Linked DNA regions of Thermus aquaticus. The protein of the gene in region 1 binds, or shares a complex with, the protein of each later gene. Links are inferred from orthologs where the notes say so. Each region holds a gene or a part of one and is shown on either strand. Other genes may lie near its edges.

What was found.
Region 2: the proteins of tsaE (region 1) and tsaD are in contact, whole or in part, in a crystal structure (PDB 6N9A), measured with the Thermotoga maritima proteins. The link is inferred for Thermus aquaticus from one-to-one orthologs. Residues at the interface, in WP_004082108.1 of Thermotoga maritima: Leu37, Gly38, Lys46, Lys57, Val59, Lys60, Ser61, Thr63, Phe64, Thr65, Leu66, Met67, Val69, Pro71, Tyr82, Arg83, Leu84, Asp86, Asp88, Phe89, Asp93, Ile128, Asp130, Glu131, Arg134; in WP_004082750.1 of Thermotoga maritima: Cys10, Asp11, Arg49, His50, Leu82, Gly84, Gly135, Gly136, Glu154, Thr155, Leu156, Asp157, Asp158, Ser159, Glu162, Asp165, Lys166, Arg169, Leu170, Tyr175, Lys213, Thr214, Leu217, Tyr218, Gln221, Arg222, Asn324.

Annotation. Positions count from the first base shown.
Region 1 is NZ_LHCI01000106.1:683,300-692,111, reverse strand. Bases 4,235-7,082 are described here. They hold tsaE (tRNA (adenosine(37)-N6)-threonylcarbamoyltransferase complex ATPase subunit type 1 TsaE), read left to right. Parts: upstream 4,235-5,363; coding sequence 5,364-5,801; downstream 5,802-7,082. Other genes in these bases: BVI061214_RS04740 (type 1 glutamine amidotransferase family protein), read right to left, coding at 6,802-7,082; BVI061214_RS04745 (metal-binding protein), read right to left, coding at 6,292-6,792; BVI061214_RS04750 (TlpA family protein disulfide reductase), read right to left, coding at 5,763-6,248; BVI061214_RS04765 (cytochrome c3 family protein), read right to left, coding at 4,391-5,026; BVI061214_RS04770 (4Fe-4S dicluster domain-containing protein), read right to left, coding at 4,235-4,382. Outside these bases: BVI061214_RS04780 (DUF3341 domain-containing protein), read right to left, coding at 1-400; nrfD (NrfD/PsrC family molybdoenzyme membrane anchor subunit), read right to left, coding at 410-1,759; more of BVI061214_RS04770, read right to left, coding at 1,749-4,234; more of BVI061214_RS04740, read right to left, coding at 7,083-7,515; BVI061214_RS04735 (TetR/AcrR family transcriptional regulator), read left to right, coding at 7,595-8,155; BVI061214_RS04730 (CarD family transcriptional regulator), read left to right, coding at 8,152-8,646. UniProt on the Escherichia coli protein: Required for the formation of a threonylcarbamoyl group on adenosine at position 37 (t(6)A37) in tRNAs that read codons beginning with adenine.
Region 2 is NZ_LHCI01000106.1:2,029,807-2,041,764, reverse strand. What follows is about bases 5,136-8,107. They hold tsaD (tRNA (adenosine(37)-N6)-threonylcarbamoyltransferase complex transferase subunit TsaD), read left to right. Parts: upstream 5,136-6,123; coding sequence 6,124-7,092; downstream 7,093-8,107. Other genes in these bases: secA (preprotein translocase subunit SecA), read left to right, coding at 7,131-8,107; BVI061214_RS11730 (vWA domain-containing protein), read right to left, coding at 5,136-6,072. In the rest of the region: BVI061214_RS11755 (zinc-ribbon domain-containing protein), read right to left, coding at 1-1,491; BVI061214_RS11750 (hypothetical protein), read right to left, coding at 1,493-1,903; BVI061214_RS11745 (DEAD/DEAH box helicase), read right to left, coding at 1,913-4,114; BVI061214_RS11740 (heavy-metal-associated domain-containing protein), read right to left, coding at 4,115-4,324; BVI061214_RS11735 (DUF1999 family protein), read right to left, coding at 4,329-4,754; more of BVI061214_RS11730, read right to left, coding at 4,762-5,135; more of secA, read left to right, coding at 8,108-10,124; BVI061214_RS11715 (YebC/PmpR family DNA-binding transcriptional regulator), read right to left, coding at 10,165-10,899; BVI061214_RS11710 (cation:proton antiporter family protein), read right to left, coding at 10,886-11,958.

The DNA.
Region 1 (8,812 bases):
CCCGGACGTAGCCGGGGGCCCGGACGGCGGGGTGGTCGGCCAGGGGCAGGCCGTTTTGGTAGAGGAGATAGAGGAAGATGCCCACGGTGATGGTGAGGATGGTGAGCTCAAAGGTGACGGGGATGAAGGCGGGCCAGCCCAGAAGGGGTTTGCCGCTGGCGTTCATGGGGTAGTCCAGGGTGGTGTAGACCTGGAGGAAAAGGGCCAGCCCCGCCCCCAAGACCCCCAGGGCGAAGGCCACCCAGGGGATCCGCCCGTCCCCGCCGAGAAGCCTCTCCACCCCCTCCACCGGGTTGGGGGTGAGGGCCTCCATCCGGCGGTAGCCCGCCTCCTTCAGGGCCCCTATGGCCTTCAAAAGCTTCTCGGGCGCGTCAAAGTAGGCCATGAGTCCGTAGAGCATACCCGCCTCCTAGTGCTTCCTCAGCTTGTGGAAGAGGTGGACCATCTCCGCCACGGCGATGGGAGGGAAGATGCGGATGAAAAGGGCCAGGCCGAAGAGGAAGAAGCCGATGGTCCCCAGGTACAAGGCCCAGTCCACCCAGGTGGGGTAGTAAAGGTGGGCGTTCCCCGGCAGGAAGTCCTTGGAGAGGCTAATGACTACGATCACAAAGCGCTCCAGCCACATGCCCACGTTGGCCAGGATGGAGAAGATGAAGAGCCAGGTGAGGTTTTTGCGGAAGCGGGGGAACCAGAGGGTCTGGAGGAGGACCACGTTGATGAGCATCATGGCCCAGTAGTAGGGGGCGTAGGGACCGGTCATGCGCCAAAGCTGCTGGGCCCACTCATGGGGCTCGCCCGAGTACCAGGCGATGAAGATCTCCAGGAGGTAGATGTAGGCCACCCCGAGGCCGCTGGCCAGGGTCACCTTGGCCATCCAGTCCAGGTGCCTCTCGGTGATGACCCCCTCGAGGCGGTACCACTTCCGCAAGGGGATGATGAGGGTGAGGGCCATGGCGAAGCCCGAATAAATGGCCCCGGCGGCGAAGAAGGGGGGGAAGACCGTGAGGTGCCACCCCGGGACCAGGCCGTAGGCGAAGTCCATGCTGACCACGGAGTGGACGGAGATGACCACCGGGGTGGCGAGGCCCGCGAGGAGGACGTAGACCGCCCGGTAGCGCTGCCAGTGGACCGCGTTCCCCGTCCAGCCCAGGGAGAGCCAGCCGTAAAGCTTCCTCCGCCAGCCCTGGCTCCGCTCCCGAAGGAGGGCCAGGTCGGGGATCAGGCCCAGGTAGAGGAAGAGGGTGGAGATGGTGAGGTAGGTCATGATGGCCAGCACGTCCCAGGAGAGGGGGCTTTTGTACTGGGGCCAGAGGGCCAAGTGGGTGGGGTAGGGGAAGACCCAGTAGAAGTTCTGGGGCCGGCCCATGTGGATCAGGGGGTAGGTGGCCGCCGCCAGCACGGCGAAGAGGGTCATGGCCTCGGTGACCCGGTTCAGGGAGTCCCGCCAGTTCTGGCGCATGAGGACCAGGATGGCGCTGATCAGGGTCCCGGCGTGGCCGATGCCGATCCACCAGACGAAGTGGACGATGTCAAAGCCCCAGGCCACGGGCTGGTTGATGCCCCAGGTGCCCAGGCCCCTCACGAAGGTGACGAAGATGGCGTAGAGCCAGACCAGGGTCAGGAGGCCCCCCACGGCCAGAACCACCCTCCAGGGCCTGGGGGGAGGCTTCTCCACGGGCTCCAAGAGCTTTTCCACCAGGGTCTTTTCCGTCCACTCCCCCTGGATCAGGTCGTGGTCGGGATGGGGCTTATCCGCCATGCTCCGCCTCCTTGAGCTTGGGGTTCTTGTTCTTCAGGTGGGCCAGGTAGGTGGTCCGGGGCCAGGTGTTGGCCTCCTCCAGAAGGGCGTAGTGCCGCCCCTCCTGCCGGTGAGCCTGGATGGGGTCCTCGGGGTCCAGGAGGTCCCCGAAGTGGATGGCCTTCCCCGGGCAGACCTCTTGGCAGGCGGTCTTGATCTCCCCGGGGCGGATCTTCCGCCCCTCCACCGCCGCCTGGGCCCGGGCCTCTTCTATCCGCTGGACGCAGTAGGTGCACTTCTCCATGACCCCGCGGCTACGGACCGTGACCTCGGGGTTCATGAGGAGGGCCAGGGGGCTCTCCTTGGCCCGCCTGGGGTCCCCCTGGCCGATGAAGGCCTCGGCGTAGGGGAAGAAGTTGAAGCGCCGGGCCTTGTAGGGGCAGTTGGCGGAGCAGTACTTGGTGCCCACGCAACGGTTGTAGACCATGAGGTTCAGGCCCTCGGTGGAGTGCTCGGTGGCGGCCACCGGGCAGACCGCCTCGCAGGGGGCCTTCTCGCAGTGCTGGCACATGACGGGCTGGTGCAAAACCCCTTCCTCGGCGAAGTAGCGGTCTATGCGGATCCAGTGCATCTCCCGCCCCTTGGCCACCTCCTCCTTGCCCACCACGGGGATGTTGTTCTCAATCTGGCAGGCCAGGGTGCAGAGGCCGCACCCCACGCACCGGGAAAGGTCCACGCTCATGGCCCAGGCGTGCTCCCCCTGGGGCCAGGGGGGGTAGAAGGAGAGGCGCTTCTCCTCCTTGGGCTTGGCCTTCAGGGCCTCCTCTTCCGCCAGGACCTTCACCGCCTCCACCTCGCCCAGGTAGCCGTGGTACTGGGTGGAGACCAGGGGGTAGTCCCGGCCCGTGGCGGCCACCTCGGCGGGGAAGGCAACCCCCTCGGGGTGGAAAAAGTGGGAAAGGGGGGCCAAAAGGCTCCCCTTGGCCAGACCCGGCAGGGGCCAGAGGGGAAGGAGGGCCTCCCGGCCCCCGGCCTTCACCCTGAGGAGAGGCCTCCTGGGGTCCGCCCGGCGCTCCCGGGCCCGGACCTCCGCCAAAAGGCCCAGGGCCTCCGCCTCCTCCTCCCCCATAAGGAGGGCCCCGTCCCAGACCAGGCGGGTAAGGGGCCGGGGAAGCTCCTGGAGGTAGGGGTTTTCCCGGTAGCGCCCATCGTAGAGGCTGGCGTCGGGACGGAGGGTGAGCTCCAGGGGGGCCTCCTGCCTCAAGGGGGGGAGGCGGCCTTCCAGGCCGGGTTTGGGGGCGAGGGCCAGAGGCCTCGCCTCCTCCAGGGGGCGCCCCTCGGCCAGGGCCCGCTTCTCCTCGGGGGTGAGGGCGGGGAGGTCCTCCCCGAGAAGTCCCGCCAGAACCTCCTCCAGGCTCCTGCCCCCGTAGAGGGGCTTGACCAGGGCCTGGGCGGGCCAGAGGCGGCCTAGGGCGTCCCGGTACTGCCCGCCCGCCTCGAGGGGGTGGGCCAGGGGGAGGCTGAAGGGCGCCTCCTTGGGGTAGAGGCCCAGGTAGGCGGCGAAGCCCTTGCCCTTCAGGTCCGGCAGGGGCCCCTCGGCCGCCCACACCAGGCGCTCGGCCCTTTCCGCCTCCAGGAAGGCCCCGGGCGTGGCCGCCTCCTTCTCCAGGGGAGGCACGTAGCGCACCGGGGCCCCCAGCCTGGCGTTCACCGCCATGGCCAGGGCCTGGGCGGCGGGGGTGAGGTGGACCCCAGGGAGGAGGAGGCCGCCCCGCAGGAGGTCCTCCACCAGGGCGGGGAGGAAGCCCCCATAGGAGGAGGTGGGGCTTCCTGGGAGGACGCCCAGGGCCTTGGCCAGGTCCAGGAGGAAGGCCTCTAGGGCGCTGGGCTTCAGGGCCAGGCGGTGGTCGGCCATGGCCCCCAAAAGGCCCGCCCCGCTTTCCACGGCGTAGATGCGGTTCATGGGAGGGATGCGCCTCCCACTTAAGGCGGCCCACCAGAGGTAGCCCGCCGGGTGCTCGTGGAGGTCCACGTCCAGGAGGAGGACCACCTCGGCCTTCTCCGGGGCGTAGACGGGCCAGGCCCTCTGGCCGAAGAGGATCTCCGCCCCCCGGTAGACGTTTTCCAGGCTCCAGGCCTCAAACCGGGCCACCTTCAGGTTGGGGTAGCGGGCCTGGGCCCTTTCCAGAAGGCCCTCGAGGCGGGGCGAGGCTAGGCGGGGAAGGACCAGGAGGGTCTCCCCTTCCCCCAGGGCCTTGCGCCAGGCGGCCAAGAAGCCCTCCCAGTCCGGGGCCTTCCCCTTGCGATCCGGGTCGTAGAGGGCGTAGAGGCCTGCCAGGGGGTAGGGGCTCATGGCGGCCTCGAGGGGGGCCAGGAAGAGGGGCCTTTCCTGGTAGTGGCGCACCAAAACCGGCTCGGCCAAGCCGGCGTGGGGCACGGCGGTGACGAACTCCGCCCTCCCCCCCTCCACCACCCACTCGGGCTGGCGCACGTAGGGTACCCCCTGGCGCCGCACCACCGGGGTGCAGGCGGCCAGGGTGAGGAGCCCCAGGGCCAAAAACCCCCTCCGGCTCACGGGGCCGAAGGGGAACTCCTCCCGGAAGAGCTCCTTTTCCAGAGATTCTCCGTATCCGCGCTCGGGCATCGCTCCTCCTAGCGGTGGCAGGTGTTGCAGCTGGTCAGGGCCTCGGCCGAGCGGATGGCGTAGGCCTCCTTGAGCTTCTTGCCGAGCTCAGGGTCAGGCTCATAGGCCATGTTGAAGACCTGCTCCCTGGGCCTCAGGTGGGCCTCGGGGTTGCGGTGGCAGGAGAGGCAGAACTTCATGGTGAAGGCCTGGGGCTGGTAGACCACGGTCATCTGGTCCACCCGGCCGTGGCACTCGGCGCACCCCACCCCCTTGGCCACGTGGGCCCCGTGGTGGAAGTAGACGAAGTCGGGGAGGTTGATGACCCGGTTCCAGCGGATGGGCTCCCCGGTCTCCCAGCTCTTGCGCACCAGGGCCAGGTTGGGGCTGTCGGCCTTGATAAAGGTGTGGCAGGTCATGCAGGTCTCGGTGGGGGGAAGCCCCGCGTAGGCCGCCCTCTCCACGGAAGGGTGGCAGTAGCGGCAGGAAAGGCCAAGCCCACCGGCGTGAAAGGCGTGGCTGAAGGGGACGGGCTGGTCCACAGGTAAGGTCCTTTGCTCAAAGGCCCCCACCGCCACCCCGGAGAAGACCACCAGCAAAAGGGCGAAGATCCCCAGCACTGTGCCCCAGAAGAGGGTCTTGACCCAGCGGTTTCGTCGCCGCATACCACCTCCGGTCTTAAGGGCTAAGGCTACGGGAGAGGTCCTACGAGTTCCATCAAGGGCCCGGGGAGATCCATAAGCGGAAGGGCGCTCTCCATGCCTACCCCTTAGCGCGTGCTTTTCACGGGTACCATAGCGCAAAGTCCAAGGGACAAATGTCCCGAAGGCGCACCTTGACAAGGGGAGGGCTTTTGCTAAACTGAAGCTTGCGCCTAAGGCGCGCCCTGCCGGGATGGTGGAACTGGTAGACACGCCATCTTGAGGGGGTGGTGCCCGCAAGGGCGTGCGGGTTCAAGTCCCGCTCCCGGCACCAGAAGGCCCTGCGGGGCCTTTTTCCTTTATGCGGCTTCTCCTTGAGCGCACCCTAAAGGCCCTCGAGGACACCCGGGCCCTGGCCCGGGAGGTCCTCCCCCTCCTGCCCCGGGGGGCGGTGGTGGCCCTGGAAGGCCCCCTGGGGGCAGGCAAGACCACCTTCGTCCGCTTCCTGGCCGAGGCCTTGGGCTTCCCGGGCCGGGTCACCAGCCCCACCTACACCCTCATCCACACCTACCCCACCCCGGAGGGCCCCCTGGTCCACGCCGACCTCTACCGCCTGAAAGACCCCAAGGCCCTCCTGCCCCACCTCCTGGCCGCCCAGGAAGAAGCCCGCCTCACCCTGGTGGAGTGGGGCAGGCCCGAGGACCTGGAAGCGGACTTCCTCCTCCGCCTCACCCCCCAGGGGGAAGCCCGGCAGGCGGAGCTATGGGAGCTCCACCCCGGCCAACAGGAGGGCGTCTAAAAGGGCCTCCCGCCCCGCCCGCCCGGCGAAGAAGGCCACCACCCTGGCCCCCTGGTCCACCACAAAGGTCCAGGGCTGGCCCGGCACCTTAAAGCGGGCCGCCACCTCGTGGGGCTTATCCTTGGCCGAGGCCAGAAGGGGGATGAAGCGAGGGTAGGCCTTCATGTAGGTGAGGACCAGCTCCTTGGTGTCCTTGGGCTCGCGGCTGATGACGTAAAAGGGCACCTTGGTCTCCTCGGCCACTTTGTGGAGCCCGGGAAACTCGGCCTTGCACACCGGGCACCAGCTGGCCCAGAAGACGATGACGGCGGGCTTTTTCATGGTGTCCCGGGTGATAGGCTTCCCCGCCGGGTCCAGAAGGGCGAAGTCGGGGATGCGCTCCCCTAGGCCCACCGCCTGGGCCAGGCCCAAGAGAAAGAGTAGAGCCAAAGGCCAGATTTTCCTCATAAGGCCATTCTGCACCCCGGGAGGCGGGGGTGTGTAAACCGCCTTACCTTGGCCGCTTGAGCCGCCTCAGGTCGTGGTCGGGCCAGATGCCGTCCGCCACCAGGTGGAGCCACTGGGAGAGGTAGTAGCCCAGCAGGCCAAAAAGGAGCACCTCCTTGGGCAGAGGAGGAAGGGCCAGGGCAAGCGAGGCCCCCATAAAGGCGGCCACCCCCTTCAGGAGGCCATAGAGGAGGAAGAGGAGAAGGAGAAGGTAGCCCAGACGGGTCAGGGGGCCGAGAATCCAGGTGTGGGAGAGGCCCCGGTGGCGGAAGAGCCAGCCGTAAGGCCGCCAGAGGGCCCCCAGGACCCCCCAGCGCCCCTGGGCCCGCACCCCCTTTTCCGCCAGGTCCAGGTCCGGGGAGAGGAGAAAGGTGCCCGCCAGGTAGCCCAGGAGGAAGGCCAGGGCCCTGGGCTCTTCCGGCGAGCCCCCCTGGGCCAGGTAAAGGGCCCCGCCCAGACCCAAAAGGGTCAGGTTGATGGCCTCGTGCGTCCGCCCCGAGGGCATGCTCCCATGCTACAGGACGGGCAGGGGAAAGCGCTCCCCCGCCGAGAGGACGTCCACCCGAAGCCCCCGGACCCCCCGGCCCGTGAACTCGGCCCCGCCGGCGTCCACCAGGGTCACCCCGCCCGCCCAGACCTCCCCCAGGCCCTTAAGGAGGCGCAAGGCGGTGTTTTCCAGAAGCCCCAGGCCCACCAGGTCGGGGTTGTCGGCCACCAGCTGGGAAAGGGCCAGAAACCGCCCCCGCTCCTCCACCCGGGGCAGAAGGGCCAGGCCCCGGAGGAGGGAAAGGCCCAAGGCGGCCCGCACCTGGCCCTCGAGGGGGTAGAAGGCGGCTTCCCCCAGAAGGCCCCCGGCCTCACCCAGGGCCACCACCCCACCCCCCTGGCGGTGCACCCAGAGGAGGGCCTCCAGGACCAGACTCCCCCGGATGAGGTCCAAGAACTCCGGCAGGCCCTCGGCGGCCAGGAGGACCAGGGGGCTTTCCGCCACCTCCCGGGCCACGTCCTGGTCAAAGGCCTCTTCCCGCCGCCTAAGGTACAGGACCCGGCCCCGCTTGAGGCCCAGGCTCCCCCAGGCCAGCCGCCAGGCCTCCGCCAGATCCCGCAAGGGGTAGGGCACCAGGAAAAGAGCCTCCCCCCGGGCCTCCTCCAGGAGCCTAGCCTCCACGGCCCGCAAGGACCCCCGTAAAGGATCGGCGGTGAGGAAGGCGAAGAAGCCCTGCCGCATACCTCCTCCTTACCTTTAGGGTAGCCGCTTCCTCATGAAAGGAAAAGGGCGCTGTGGTAAACTTGGGGGCGTGGCCGCGATGGTGTCCCTTCCGGGGGCCTTGCCCAAGGGCAAACGCGAGGCCATCCTTCAGGCCACTCTGGAAGTTCTCCGGGAAAAGGGCCTTTCCGGCCTGAAGATGGAGGACGTGGCCCGCAAGGCCGAGGTGGGGAAGGGAACCATCTACCTCTACTTCCGCGACAAGAAGGACCTCCTGAAAACCCTGGTGGAGGAGCGAACCTGGGCCTTCTACCGGGAGGTGGAGGAGATCGTGCGCCTGCGGGCGCCTTTTTTTGTGCGGCTGGAGCGCCTTCTGCAAAAGCGCCTGGCCTGGATCGCGGAGTGGAGGGGGCTCTGGGCGGCCGTGGCCCGGGAGGCCATGGCGGACCCCACCCCTTGGCTCAAGGGGCTTCACCAGCACTACCTGGACCTTCTGGAGGAGCTGGTGAAAAGCGGCCAGGAGGAGGGGGCGGTGCGCCCCGAGCTTTCGCCCAAGGCCACGGCCGCGGTGATGGCCGCCTTGGGGTGCAACCCCCAGCTGGAGGTGGAGGCGTATTTGGAGCACCTCCTTTTGGTGCTCCGGAAAGGAGTGGCGCCGTGAAAGAGTTCCGTCCCGGCGACAAGGTGGTCTTGCCCCCTTATGGGGTCGGCGTGGTGGCGGGCATAGCCCAGAGGAGCATAAGCGGCGTGAGCCGGGCCTACTACCAGGTGGACTTCCCCGGCTCCCGCTCCAAGGCCTACGTGCCCGTGGAGGCCCCCCAGAGCGTAGGCATGCGCAAGGCCCTCTCCCCCGAGGAGGTCCCGGTGATTCTGGACCTCCTTAAAAACGGCCGCATGCCCCTTCCCAAGCAGTGGGCCGCCCGGCACCGCAAGACTAGCGAGATCCTGGCGGACGGAAACCCTTACCGCATCGCCCAGATGGCGGGCCAGCTGAGGGCCTGGGAGCTGGAGCGGGGCCTGCCGGACCTGGACCGCCAGGCCCTGAGGCGGGCCATCTGCCTCCTGGCGGAGGAGGTGTCCCAGACCCTGGAGATCACGGTGCAGGAGGCCAAGCGCCTCTTTGAGGAGGCCTGGGGGGAGGAGCTGAACTAAAGCCCCCGCCGCTGGGCCCCAGAAAAGCCCTTCCAAAGCCCCGGCTTGGGCACCCCATGTTGCGAAACCAAAGCGCGGGCACCTAGGAGGCTGTCGTAAAAGGGTGGTATCCTTGAAGGGTGCCTCTTAGACGATGTTACCCCAGCGACCTAACCGACGAGGAGTG
Region 2 (11,958 bases), 1.3 Mb from region 1 along the record:
CCGCCAGGCCTTCTGCGCCAGGAGGCGGAGGGTGAGGGCCGCCTGCCGCCCCTCGCCCGCCCGGTGGAGGTGCCGGGCCATGGGGAGGAGCTGGCCCCGCTTTTGGTAGAGCCTGGCCGCCTCCAGGTGCCAGGCCCGCTGGGTTTCGGCGGGCACGAGGCGGAGAGCGGCCTCGCCCACCTCCTCGAGGGGCCGGTTCCCCTCAAGGAGCCCTTCCCGAAAGAGCCTCTCCCGGGAAAAGGCTCCCACCAGGCCCGTTAGCGCCTCCTCGGGAACCTCCCCCAGAACCCCCCAGGCCAAAAGGGCCTGGCGCTCCCGGGAGGGGAGGGCGTCCAGGGCCGGCTGGAGGGCGAGGAGGAGGGGGACCTCGCCCCTTTTGAGGCCCAGGTGGGGGGAGAAGAGGGGCCTGCGGCTTTCCAAAAGGAGGAGGAGGTTGGGGAAGGGGTGGAGGAGGAGGCGCTCCAAGGTGAGGTCCGGGGCGTGGAGGTCCTTGAGGACCAGAAGGAGGGGCGCTTTCAGGGAGAGGAGGACCCGCCGCCAGGCCTCGAGGATGGCCCCCTCCAGGGCCTCCCGGCTCCAGCTGGGGCGGGGAAGGAGGCCCAGGCTGTAGCGCCAGGCGGTTTCCAGCTTAGGGGGTAGCCCCGCCTGGGCCAGGAGGACCTCCGGGCTTCCAAAGGCCTTCTCCACGGCCTCAAGAAGGGTAACCCGCAGGGGGGTTTCGGGGCCCATTCGCTCCAGGACCACGGCGGGGAAGGGGGGGTCCTCCAGGAACCTGTCCAGGAGGAGGCTTTTCCCACTCCCTGGAGGGCCCACCAGGTTGAGCCGGGCCGGAGGAGCCCGGAAGGTGTGGCGGAGGCGGGCGAGGAGGGCTTCACCCTCGGGGTCCAGCTCCAGGCGGACCTCCAGCAGCCGGTAGGCCTCCACCGGGCCCAGGCCCCGGGCCTCGAGGGGGCCCACGGCCTCCCCCCGGGCCCCCCGGGCCAGCTCCAGGGTGAGGCGGTCGGTGAGGACCTCCCCCGGCCTTCCCAGCTTGGAGAGCCGCTCGGCCAGGACCACGGGGGGGCCCAGGGCGGTGGGGTCCCCCGCCTGGCCGTCCCCCAGGGGGGTCCAGAGCACCTCCCCGCTGGCCACCCCCACCCGGGCGGGAAGGGGGGAGGCCCGGACCATGCCCAAGGCGGCTTCCAGGGCCCGCCAGGGCTCCCGGCCCCGGGCCCTGGGGGCCCCGAAGAGGACCAGAACCCCGTCGCCCAAAAACCGGTGGACGAAGCCCCCGTGCTCCCTAGCGATGCGGGCGGCCTCCTCCAGGACCCCCTGGAGGGCCTGGTAGGCGGCCTCGAGGCCCTCCCGGAAGCGCTGGCTGGAGCCCACCAGGTCAAAGAAGACCACGCTGACAAAGCGCCTCTCTGCGGACAGAAGCACCCCCAGGGCCCGGCCGCAGGCCATGCAGAACCGGGCCTCAGGGGGGTTTTTCTGGCCGCAGGCGCAGCGCATCTCACTCCCGGAAGAGCATCAGGGGGGGCCAGAGGTGGACCTGGGCCCGGCTGGGCAGGGGGGTTTCGCTGTAAAGGAGGAGGGGGATGGGCTCCTCCAGGAGGTAAAACCCCTCTCCCAGAGGCCTCGCCTTCCCCCCGATCCGGTAGGCGGGGCCCATGAGCTCCAAGAAGGCCTCACCCTCCCAAGGCTTCACCTCCCGGGCCACCCCGTGGAGGAGGGCCCGGACCCGGCCCGTGGGGGCCGGGGGAGCGCCCCGGTCAAAGGCGTAGAGGATGAACCCGCCCACGCCCACCTCCAGAAGGGGGCTTCCCCAGGGCTCGGGGAAGAGGTGGACTTCCACGGCGTGGGCCTGGAAGCGGGCGAAGAAGGTTTCCGGGCTTTCTTCCAAGGCGGTCCCCTCCTGGCTCATAGGAGGAGTTTAATGCACCACCCTGGGGGGGAGGGAGAGGACCAGGTTGGCGCAAAGCAGGAGGGCCGCCTTCTTGTCCAGGTACTGGTTGCCGTTGCCGCACTTGGGGGAGAGGATGCACCGGGGGCACCCTTCCTCGCAGGGGCAGGCCTTCAAAAGCTCCAAAGTGGCCCGAAGCCACTCGGGAAAGCGGCGGGCCGCCGCCCGGGCGCAGCCCACGCCCCCGGGGTAGCCGTCGTAGATGAAGACCGTGGGCCCCCCGCCCGAGGGGAGGGGACGGGGGTAAAAGGGGTAGGAAAGCCCCCCGATGTCCTGGCGCTCCGCCAGGACGAAAAGGGGCAGAAGGCCGATCATGGCGTGCTCCAGGGCGTGGATCCCCCCGGGGATCTGGTGGGGGGGGACCACCTCGGGGGGGTGGAACCAGAGGGCCTCGGTGGGGAAGGCGATCTCGGGCATGAGGAGGGGGACCTCCTCCAGGACGCTTCCCGTGAAGAAGCGCTTCTTCACATAGCCCACCACCCTTTCCCTGAGGACCACCCGGCCCACGTAGACCCCGTGGCCCACGGGCTCCCCCGAAAGGACCTCCAGGTCGCTCTCCGCCCTGGGCTCGGTGTAGTAGTCCTCGAGGGCCGGAAGAAGCCAGACCTCCCGCCTCTTTAGGTCCACGTTCCGCACCAAATAGCTTTCCCCCTGGTGCAGGTAGATGGCCCCCGGGTGGGCCTCCCAGTAGGCCTGGCGCTCGTCCAGATAGCCCAGGACCTCCCCCTCGGGACCCCTCAGGGTGAAGGTGGTCCCAAGCCCCCTCAGGGTGATCTCCCGGTGGGGGCGGCGCTTTTGGGTGTAGAGGCGGCCCTCCTTCTCCTTGAGCTCCGTAAGGGCCTCCTGGCAGAGAACCTCCTCCCGCCTAAGGGGCATCTCGTAGGCGGCGGCGTGGAGGTGGAGGGGGCAGAGGACGGGGTTCTTGGGGTCGGCGATGGCCTCCTCCGGAGGGGACTTGAGGAGGAGCTCGGGGCGGTGGAGGAAGTACTCGTCCAGGGGGTCCTCCCGGGGGATGAAGACCACCAGCGCCCGCCTCTCCCCCCGGCCCGCCCGTCCCGCCCGCTGCCAGAAGGCGGCCACGGAGCCCGGGTAGCCCACCAGGGCCACGGCGTCCAGCTCCCCGATGTCCACCCCCAGCTCCAGGGCGCTGGTGGAGACCAGGACCCGCACCTCCCCCCGCTTCAGGGCCTCCTCCAGCCGCCTCCGCTCCTTGGCCGTGTAGCCCGCCCGGTAGGGGCGCACCCCGGGGTGGGCGGCGTAGCGGGCGATGAGCTCGGCGCTTTTGCGGCTGTTGGCGAAGACCAGGCCCTTAAGCCCCTCGTCGGCCAGGGCCCGGGCCAGGTAGGCGGCTTCCAGGAGGGGGCTTCGCCGCCTTTCCCCCTTTGGGTCCAAAGGCTTAGGCAGAAGGACCAGAAGCTCCCTTTCCGAGCGGGCCACCTCTTCTTTTAGCTCCACGAAGGGAAGGCCGGTGAGGGCCTCGGCGTGCTCCTTGGGGTTCTTGATGGTGGCGCTGGCGGCGATGACCTGGGGGTTTGCCCCGTAGTGGCGGGCCAGGCGCAGGAGGCGGAAGAGGACCAGGGCCACGTGGGTGCCGAAGACTCCCCGGTAGGCGTGGAGCTCGTCCAGGACCAGGTAGCGGAGCCGGGAGAGGAAGGAGGCCCACTCCCCGTGCCGGGGGAGGAGGCCAAAGTGGAGCATGTCGGGGTTGGAGAGGAGGACGAGGCCCTCCTCCCGGGCCTTCCGCCTTAAGGGGCTTGGGGTGTCCCCGTCGTAGGGGAAGACCCCGGGGATTTCCAGGGCCTTGGCCATGGCCTTGAGGCGCCTCAGCTGGTCGTGGGCCAGGGCCTTGGTGGGGAAGAGGAGGAGGCTGGTTTCCCCTTCCAAAGCCGCCTTCAGCACGGGAGCCTGGAAGACCAGGCTCTTGCCGGCGGCGGTGGAGTAGGCCATAACCAGGTTCTTCCCCTCTTCCAAAACCTCCAGGGCCCGCTTCTGGTGGGCGAAGGGGACGAGGCCCAGGGCTTCCAGAACCCCGGCGAAGCTTCCCCGGTAGGGGGCGGGCTTTGGGGGCGCTTTGGGGATGGTCCTGGCGAAGACCAGGCGGCCCCGAAACTCCTCCAAAGACTCCAGCCACTCCCGGTAGCTGGAAAACCCCTTCAGGGCCTCGGGCAACATCTAAAGCATCCCCGCCAAAAACCCCTCTTCGCGGATGGTGCGGATCAGGTCCATGACCGTGAGGCTCTGGGGGTCGTAGGTGACCTGGAGCTGGGCGGGGCCCGTGGCCTGGGCCTCCTCCACCCCTTCTAGAGCCCTCAGGGCCTTCAGGATGCGGTCCATCCCCTCCGGGGTGGGCTCCCCGCGGATGCCGATGAGGACGCGGTTCATGCCCCTATTCTAAGACCCCCCGCCTCTCGCCCCTGGCCCCCCGGCTTCCCAGGACCCTTACGCAAAGGACCAGAGGCCCCACGGCGAAGCCCTCTTCCAGAAGGGCCCGTTCCAGGGCCTTCCGGCTTGGGTCCAGGTGGAGGGCCACCTCGTAGACCCCGGCATCGTAGGCGCTCTTGACCACCGCCCTCAGGAGGCCCTGTAAGACCTCCTCGCCCTCCCCCTCTATACGGGTGATGAGGACCGTGGTGGCCTCCCCCTGCCAGACCGCCTGGGCCAGGGCGAAGCCCAGGGGCCTTTCCCCCTCCTCCGCCAGGAAGGAGTGGCCGGTGCGGGCGAAAAAGCGGAGGGCCCCAAGGCTTAGGGGCCTTTCCCCCGCCACCTGGTTGAGGCGGTCCAGGTCTTCCTCGGTGAAGGGGCGAAAGCGCATGGGCCCATTATCGCCTGAAGAGGAGGGCCTCGAGGAGGAGCACCAGGGCGGCCAGGAGGGCCAGGTACCGGCCCGCGCCTCCTTGGCCTTTGGGGAGGAAGCTCTTTTCGGGCGTGGGGAGGAGGGTCTCTTCCGGGGCCAGGAGGCCCACCTTCACCTCCCGGTAGGGCCTGAGGAAGTTGTAGACCAGGAGGGGGAAGAAGGGCCGGTCCTGCAGGGCGGAAAGGGACGGCAGGTAAAGGCCCCCTTCGGTGAAGTAGAGGAGGCCCACCCCCTCTTCCCCCTCGGCCAAGGCGCGCCAGGGGCCTTGGGGCCTTGGGGGCGGGGGGAGGCGCTCCCCCAGGAGGGCCACGCCCTCCAGAAGGGGGTGGGGGGCGGTGAGGAGGACGGGGGTGGGGCTTCCCCCGGAAGGGGCCAGGTAGAGGCTGGGCCTGGCGGGGGGGCCTTCCGGGACCCCGATGCGCACCTGGACCTCCTCCCCAGGGGCGGCGCCCAGCAGGCGGAAAAGCCGCTCCAGGGCGGGAAGCATCGGGTAGTCCACCCCCAGGCGCCTCAGGGCCAGGCCGGCCTCGTCGTCCAGGGGGAGGGCGTCTTGGCCCAAAAGGCGGGCGGTGAAGGGGGTGGGGAGGCCCGGGAGGGGGGCGAACCCCCTGGGGGGGACCTGGACCTCCCAAACCTTCCCCCCCGCCTCCACACGGGCCAGGAAGGCGCGGTTTGCGCTATTCCCCAGGGCCAGAAACCCCGGGGCCACGGCCACGAGGCCCAGATTCTCCCTGGGGCTTCCCACCCCCAGGTAGCCCTCGGCCCCGGGCGGGGGCGGGCCGTCGGTGGCCACCACCACCGGGGCCTTGAGGCGCCTCCTCCCCAGGGCCATGGCCCCTTCCAGGTCCGCCCCTTTGTCCCCCGCCTCCAGGGCGAGAAGCCTTGGCCGGAGGGCCACCCCGGGGGCGGGGCCAAAGGCCTCCGGGCGCTCCCCGGCCCGCACCAAGACCGCCTCCGGGGCCCTTTCCAGAAGGGGCAGGAGCCTCTCCTTGGCCAGGTCCAGCCGGGTCTTCCCGCCTTCGTCGGCGGCCATGCTGGCGGAGGCGTCCACCACCAGGACCAAAGGAGGGGGGGCCAGGGGGGGGTCCTCGAGGGCCAGCACCATGAGGGCGGCCGAGAGGAGCAGGAGGAAAAGCCTCAGGTCCAGCCGGGGCCTAAAGCGCCGGGCCCTTCCCTTCCGCCAAAGCCACACCCCCGCCCAGGGCCTGGCCCTGGGGGCCCGCCTCCGGTAGAGGAGGTAGGTGAGGAGGAGGACGGGGAGGAGGAGCCAGAGCACCTTCCCTTGAGCCTAGCCGCCCTTGGGGGGTTTTGCTAGAGTGCGGGGAGGATGTGGGTCCTGGGCGTAGACACCTCCTGCGACGACACCGGGGTAGGCCTGGTGCAAGACGGCCAGGTGGTGGTGAACCTGGTCCAGAGCCAGACCCTCCACGAGGCCTATGGCGGCGTGGTGCCGGAGCTGGCGAGCCGGGAGCACCTCAAGGTCCTCCCCCGCCTCACCCAGGAGGCCCTGAGGCGGGCGGGGATCGGCCCCAAGGACCTGGACCTGATCGCCGCCACCCGCGGGCCCGGCCTGATCGGGGCCCTCCTGGTGGGCTACACCTTCGCCAAGGGCCTGGCCTGGGCCCTCACGCGCCCCTTCTACGCCATCCACCACCTGGAGGGCCACATCGCCGCCGCCTGGCCCGAGGGCCTCAAGCCCCCCTTCCTGGCCCTGGTGGCCTCGGGGGGGCACACCCACCTCTACGAGGTCCTGGACCTGGGGCGCTACCGCCTCCTCGGGGCCACCCGGGACGACGCCGCCGGGGAGGCCTTTGACAAGGTGGCGCGGCTTCTTGGCCTCGGCTTTCCCGGGGGGCCGGAGATTGAGCGCCTGGCCAAGGAGGCGGAGGAGCCTGTTTCCTTTCCCCTCCCCCTCAAGGACCAGGAGGGGTACGAGTTCAGCTTCTCCGGCCTCAAGACCAAGGCCCTGCAGCTCTTGGAAAAGGGCCTTCCCAAGCCGGGGCTCGCCCGGGGCTTCCAGGAGGCGGCCATCGGGCACCTGGCCCAGGTGGTCCTGAGGGCGGCCCGGGACACGGGGCACCGGGTCCTCCTGGTGGCCGGAGGGGTGGCGGCCAACCAGGTCCTCCAGGCCCGCTTCAAGGAGGCGGGGTTGGAGGTCCACTTCCCCCCCAAGGGGCTTTCCCAGGACAACGGGGCCATGATCGCCCTGGCCGCCTGGCGGCGCTTCCAGGCGGGCCTCCCCCCAAGCCCCCTCTCCTTGGGGGCCACCGCCTACTGGCCCCTCGAGGCCCCCTGAAGGGTTTCTCATCCAAGCGGGGTACAATCGGGCTTAGGATGCTGGCCCTCATACGGAAGCTTTTTGACAACAACGAGCGGGAGATCGCCCGCTACTACAAGCAGGTCGTGGAGCTCACCAACCGCCTCGAGGCCGAGGTGGAGAAGATCGCCGACCTGGCCGCCGCCTACCGGGAGCTTAAGGAGAAGCACCAGCAGGGCGCCAGCCTGGACGAGCTTCTGCCCATGGCCTTCGCCCTCACCCGGGAGTCCGCCAAGCGCTACCTGGGCATGCGCCACTTTGACGTGCAGCTCATCGGCGGGGCGGTCCTCCACGAGGGCAAGATCGCCGAGATGAAGACCGGGGAGGGGAAGACCCTGGTGGCTACCCTAGCCGTGGCCCTCAACGCCCTCACCGGCAAGGGCGTCCACGTGGTCACGGTCAACGACTACCTGGCTCGGCGGGACGCCGAGTGGATGGGGCCCGTTTACCGGGGCCTGGGCCTTTCCGTGGGGGTCATCCAGCATAGCTCCACCCCCGAGGAGCGCCGCAAGGCCTACCTCTGCGACGTCACCTACGTCACCAACTCCGAGCTGGGCTTTGACTACCTGCGGGACAACATGGCCATCAGCCCGGACCAGCTGGTCCTGCGCCACGACACCCCTCTCCACTACGCCATCATTGACGAGGTAGACTCCATCCTCATTGACGAGGCCCGCACGCCTCTCATCATCAGCGGCCCCGCCGAAAAGGCCACCGACATGTACTACAAGATGGCGGAGATCGCCAAGAAGCTGGAAAGGGGCCTGCCGCCGGAGCCCGGGGTGCGCAAGGAGCCCACGGGGGACTACACCGTTGAGGAGAAGAACCGCTCCGTCCACCTGACCCTGCAGGGCATCGCCAAGGCGGAGAAGCTCCTTGGGGTGGAGGGGCTTTTCAGCCCGGAGAACATGGAGCTGGCCCACATGCTGATCCAGGCCATCCGGGCCAAGGAGCTCTACCACCGGGACCGGGACTACATCGTCCAGGACGGCCAGGTCATCATCGTGGACGAGTTCACCGGCCGCCTCATGCCGGGGAGGCGCTATGGGGAGGGCCTCCACCAGGCCATTGAGGCCAAGGAGGGGGTCAAGATTGAGCGGGAGAACCAGACCCTGGCCACCATCACCTACCAGAACTTCTTCCGCCTCTACGAGAAGCGGGCCGGGATGACGGGCACCGCCAAGACCGAGGAGAAGGAGTTCCAGGAGATCTACGGCATGGACGTGGTGGTGGTGCCCACCAACCGCCCCATGATCCGCCAGGACTTCCCCGACGTGGTTTACCGCACGGAGAAGGGGAAGTTCTATGCCGTGGTGGAGGAGATCGCCGAGAAGTACGAGCGGGGCCAGCCCGTGCTGGTGGGCACCATCAGCATTGAGAAGTCGGAGAGGCTCTCCCAGATGCTCAGGGAGCCCCGCCTCTACTTCCCCCGGCTGGAGATGCGGGTGGAGCTCCTAAAAAAGGCCAGCGCCAAGCAGCAGGGGGAGGCCTGGGACCGCCTGAGGAAGCTCTTGGAGAGGCCCACGGCCCTCAAGGACGAGGACCTGGCCCCCTTTGAGGAGCTCATCCCCAGGAAGGGGAACCTGCGCACGGCCTGGGAGGGCCTGAAGCGGGCGGTGCACACCCTGGCCATCCTGCGCCAGGGCATCCCCCACCAGGTGCTAAACGCCAAGCACCACGCCAAGGAGGCGGAGATCGTGGCCCAGGCGGGCCGCTCCAAGACCGTCACCATCGCCACCAACATGGCGGGGCGGGGCACGGACATCAAGCTGGGGGGGAACCCCGAATACCTGGCCGCCTCCCTCCTGGAGAAGGAGGGGTTTGACCGCTACGAGTGGAAGGTGGAGCTCTTCATCAAGAAGATGGTGGCGGGGCATGAGGAGGAGGCCCGGGCCCTAGCCCAGGAGCTTGGGGTGCGGGAAGAGCTTATAGAGAGGATCCGCCAGATCCGGGAGGAGTGCAAGGCTGACGAGGAGCGGGTGCGGAGCCTGGGAGGGCTTTTCATCCTGGGCACCGAGCGGCACGAGTCCCGGCGCATTGACAACCAGCTAAGGGGCCGGGCCGGGCGCCAGGGGGACCCGGGGGGAAGCCGCTTTTACGTCTCCTTTGACGACGACCTCATGCGCCTCTTCGCCTCGGACCGGGTCATCGCCATGTTGGACCGCATGGGCTTTGACGACTCCGAGCCCATTGAGCACCCCATGGTGAGCCGCTCCATAGAGCGGGCCCAGAAGCGGGTGGAGGACCGCAACTTCGCCATCCGCAAGCAGCTTTTGCAGTTTGACGACGTGATGGCCCGCCAGCGGGAGGTCATCTACGCCCAGCGCCGCCTAATCCTCCTGGGTAAGGACGAGGAGGTGAAGGAGGCCGCGTTGGGGATGGTGGAGGAGACGGTGGCCTCCGTGGCGGAGAACTTCTTAAACCCCCAGGTCCACCCCGAGGACTGGGACCTCGAGGGCCTGAAGACCGCCCTTCTGGACGTGGTGCCCCAGCTTGCGGACTTCCCCTTTGAGGAGCTTAGGGGGCTGAAGCCGGACGAGGGGGTGGAGCGCCTGGTGGAGGCGGCCCTCAAGGCCTACGAGGCCCGGGAGGCGGAGCTCTCCCCTCCGCTGATGCGGGCCGTGGAGCGCTTCGTGATCCTCAACGTGGTGGACTCGGCCTGGAAGGAGCACCTCCACAACCTGGACGTGCTGCGGCAGGGCATCTTCCTCAGGGGCTACGGCCAGAAGGACCCCTTCCAGGAGTACAAGATTGAGGCCACCCGCCTCTTCAACGAGATGGTGAGCTTCATCAAAACCGAGGTGGCCAAGTTCCTCTTCCGCCTCAAGGTGGAGGCCGAGCCCGTGCGGCCCGCGCGAGAGGCCCCTTACGTGCCCGTGCCGGAGCCCAGGCCTCAGGCGGAAGGGTTCACCGAGCGGAAGCGGCCCACCACGCCTCCGCCCCAGCCGGGCCTTTCCCGGGCGGAGCGCCGCCGGCTTATGCGGGAGGAGAAGAAGCGCAAGAAGGGGTAGCCCCCCAGGGTCCCCATCCTGGCGCAAGCCAGGACGGGGATTAGGCCTCCACCTGGAGGCTTTCGGGGTCCAGGTTGGTGTAGACGTTCTGCACGTCGTCCAGGTCCTCGAGGGCCTCCACCAGCCGCAGGACCTTGGCCGCCTCCTCGGGGGGAAGGGCCACCACGTTCTGGGGACGCTGGATGACCTCGGCGTCCTCCACCCGGATGCCCCGGGCCTTCAGGGCCTCGGCGATGCGGAAGACCTCGCCGGGCTCGGTGTAGATGGTGAGGCTTTCCCCTTCCTCCTCGAGGTCCAGGGCCCCCAGCTCAATGGCGGCCTCCTGGGCGGCCTCGGTGTTCTCCGAGACGATGACCCCCCGCTTCTCAAACTGCCAGGCCACGCTCCCGGAGGTGCCCAAAGAGCCCCCGTACTTGCCGAAGACGTGGCGCACCTCGCCGGCGGTGCGGTTGCGGTTGTCGGTGAGGGCGTAAACCAAGACGGCCACGCCCCCCGGGGCGTACCCCTCGTAGACGATCTCCTCGTACTGCTCGGCGCCCTCGCCGCCTCCTTGGAGCTTGGCGAGAAGGCGCTCAATGTTCTCCATGGGCACGTCGTCGGCCCGGGCGGCCTCAATGGCGTTGCGTAGCTGGACGTTGGCCTCGGGGTAGGGGCTTCCCCCCGCCCGGGCGGCCGCTTGGATGGCCCGGAGGTGCTTGGAGATGATCTTGCCGCGCTTCAGGTCGTTGGCGGCCTTTTTGCGTTTGATCTGCGCCCACTTGCTATGACCGGCCATGGCTCACCCCATCCATTATAGCCAGTTCCTCCAGAACCCTTTCCGCCAGGCGCTCCCCCGCCTCGCGCAAGGGGTGGAAGAGGAGGTCCACGCCGGCGGCCTTCAGGGCGGGGTCCTCCTCCAGGTGGAAGCTGGTGGCGGCCACCAGGCCCCCGAAGCCCCGCTCCTTGATCCAGCGGGCGGCGAGGAGCTTGGCCTCCAGGTCGGGCAGGGCCAGGACCACCGCCTTGAGCCCCGAGAGGTCCAGCCTCTCCCAAAGCTCCGGGTCCTCGGCGTCGCCGTAGAGGACCCTCCGGCCCTTGGCCCGGTGGCGCTCCACCTTCTCCGGGTCGGCGTCCAGGCCCACGGGCCTTTCCCCCCTCGCCTCCAGGATCCGGTAGACGGCCCCTCCGGTGCGGCCCATACCGACGATGAGGGCCGTGGCCCCGTCCAGGCCTTGGGGCTCCTGGTCGGGGTGGGGGCCTCGGCGCTCCAGGCGGAGGAGGAGGGGCTCCAAACGGCGGTAAAGGGAGTGGCTGTGGCGGGCCGGGGGGGCCGAGAGCACCATGGAAAGGGCCACCGTCAGGGCCAGGGTGGCCAGGCCCAGGGGCAGAAGCCCCGCCCGCTCCAGGGCCACGCCCACGATCAGGGCGAACTCCGAGTAGTTACCCAGATAGACCCCGGCCACGAAGCCCGTGCGGGCCCGGAGGCCCAGGAGGAGGAAGAGGAGGAAGAAGAGGGGGGCCTTGAGGAGGGAGAGGAGGAGAAGCCCAAAGAGAGGCCCCACCTCCACGTCCGCCAGGCCCTGCTTCATGCCGATCTCCAGGAAGAAGGCCACCAAAAAGGCCTCCTTGAGGCTCCAGAGGGCCTTGGCCATCTCCGCCCCCTTGGCGTGGCCCGAGAGGAGGGCCCCCATGAAGAGGGCCCCCAGCTCGGGGGAAAGCCCGAGCTGGCGGAAGCCCTCCCCGCCCAGGAGGGCCAGGCCCAGGCCGAAGAGGACCAGGAGCTCGTCGTGGCCGCTTTTTTCCAGGAGCCAGGCCAAAAGGAAGCGCAGGAGGGGAAAGAAGAGGAGGAGGAGGG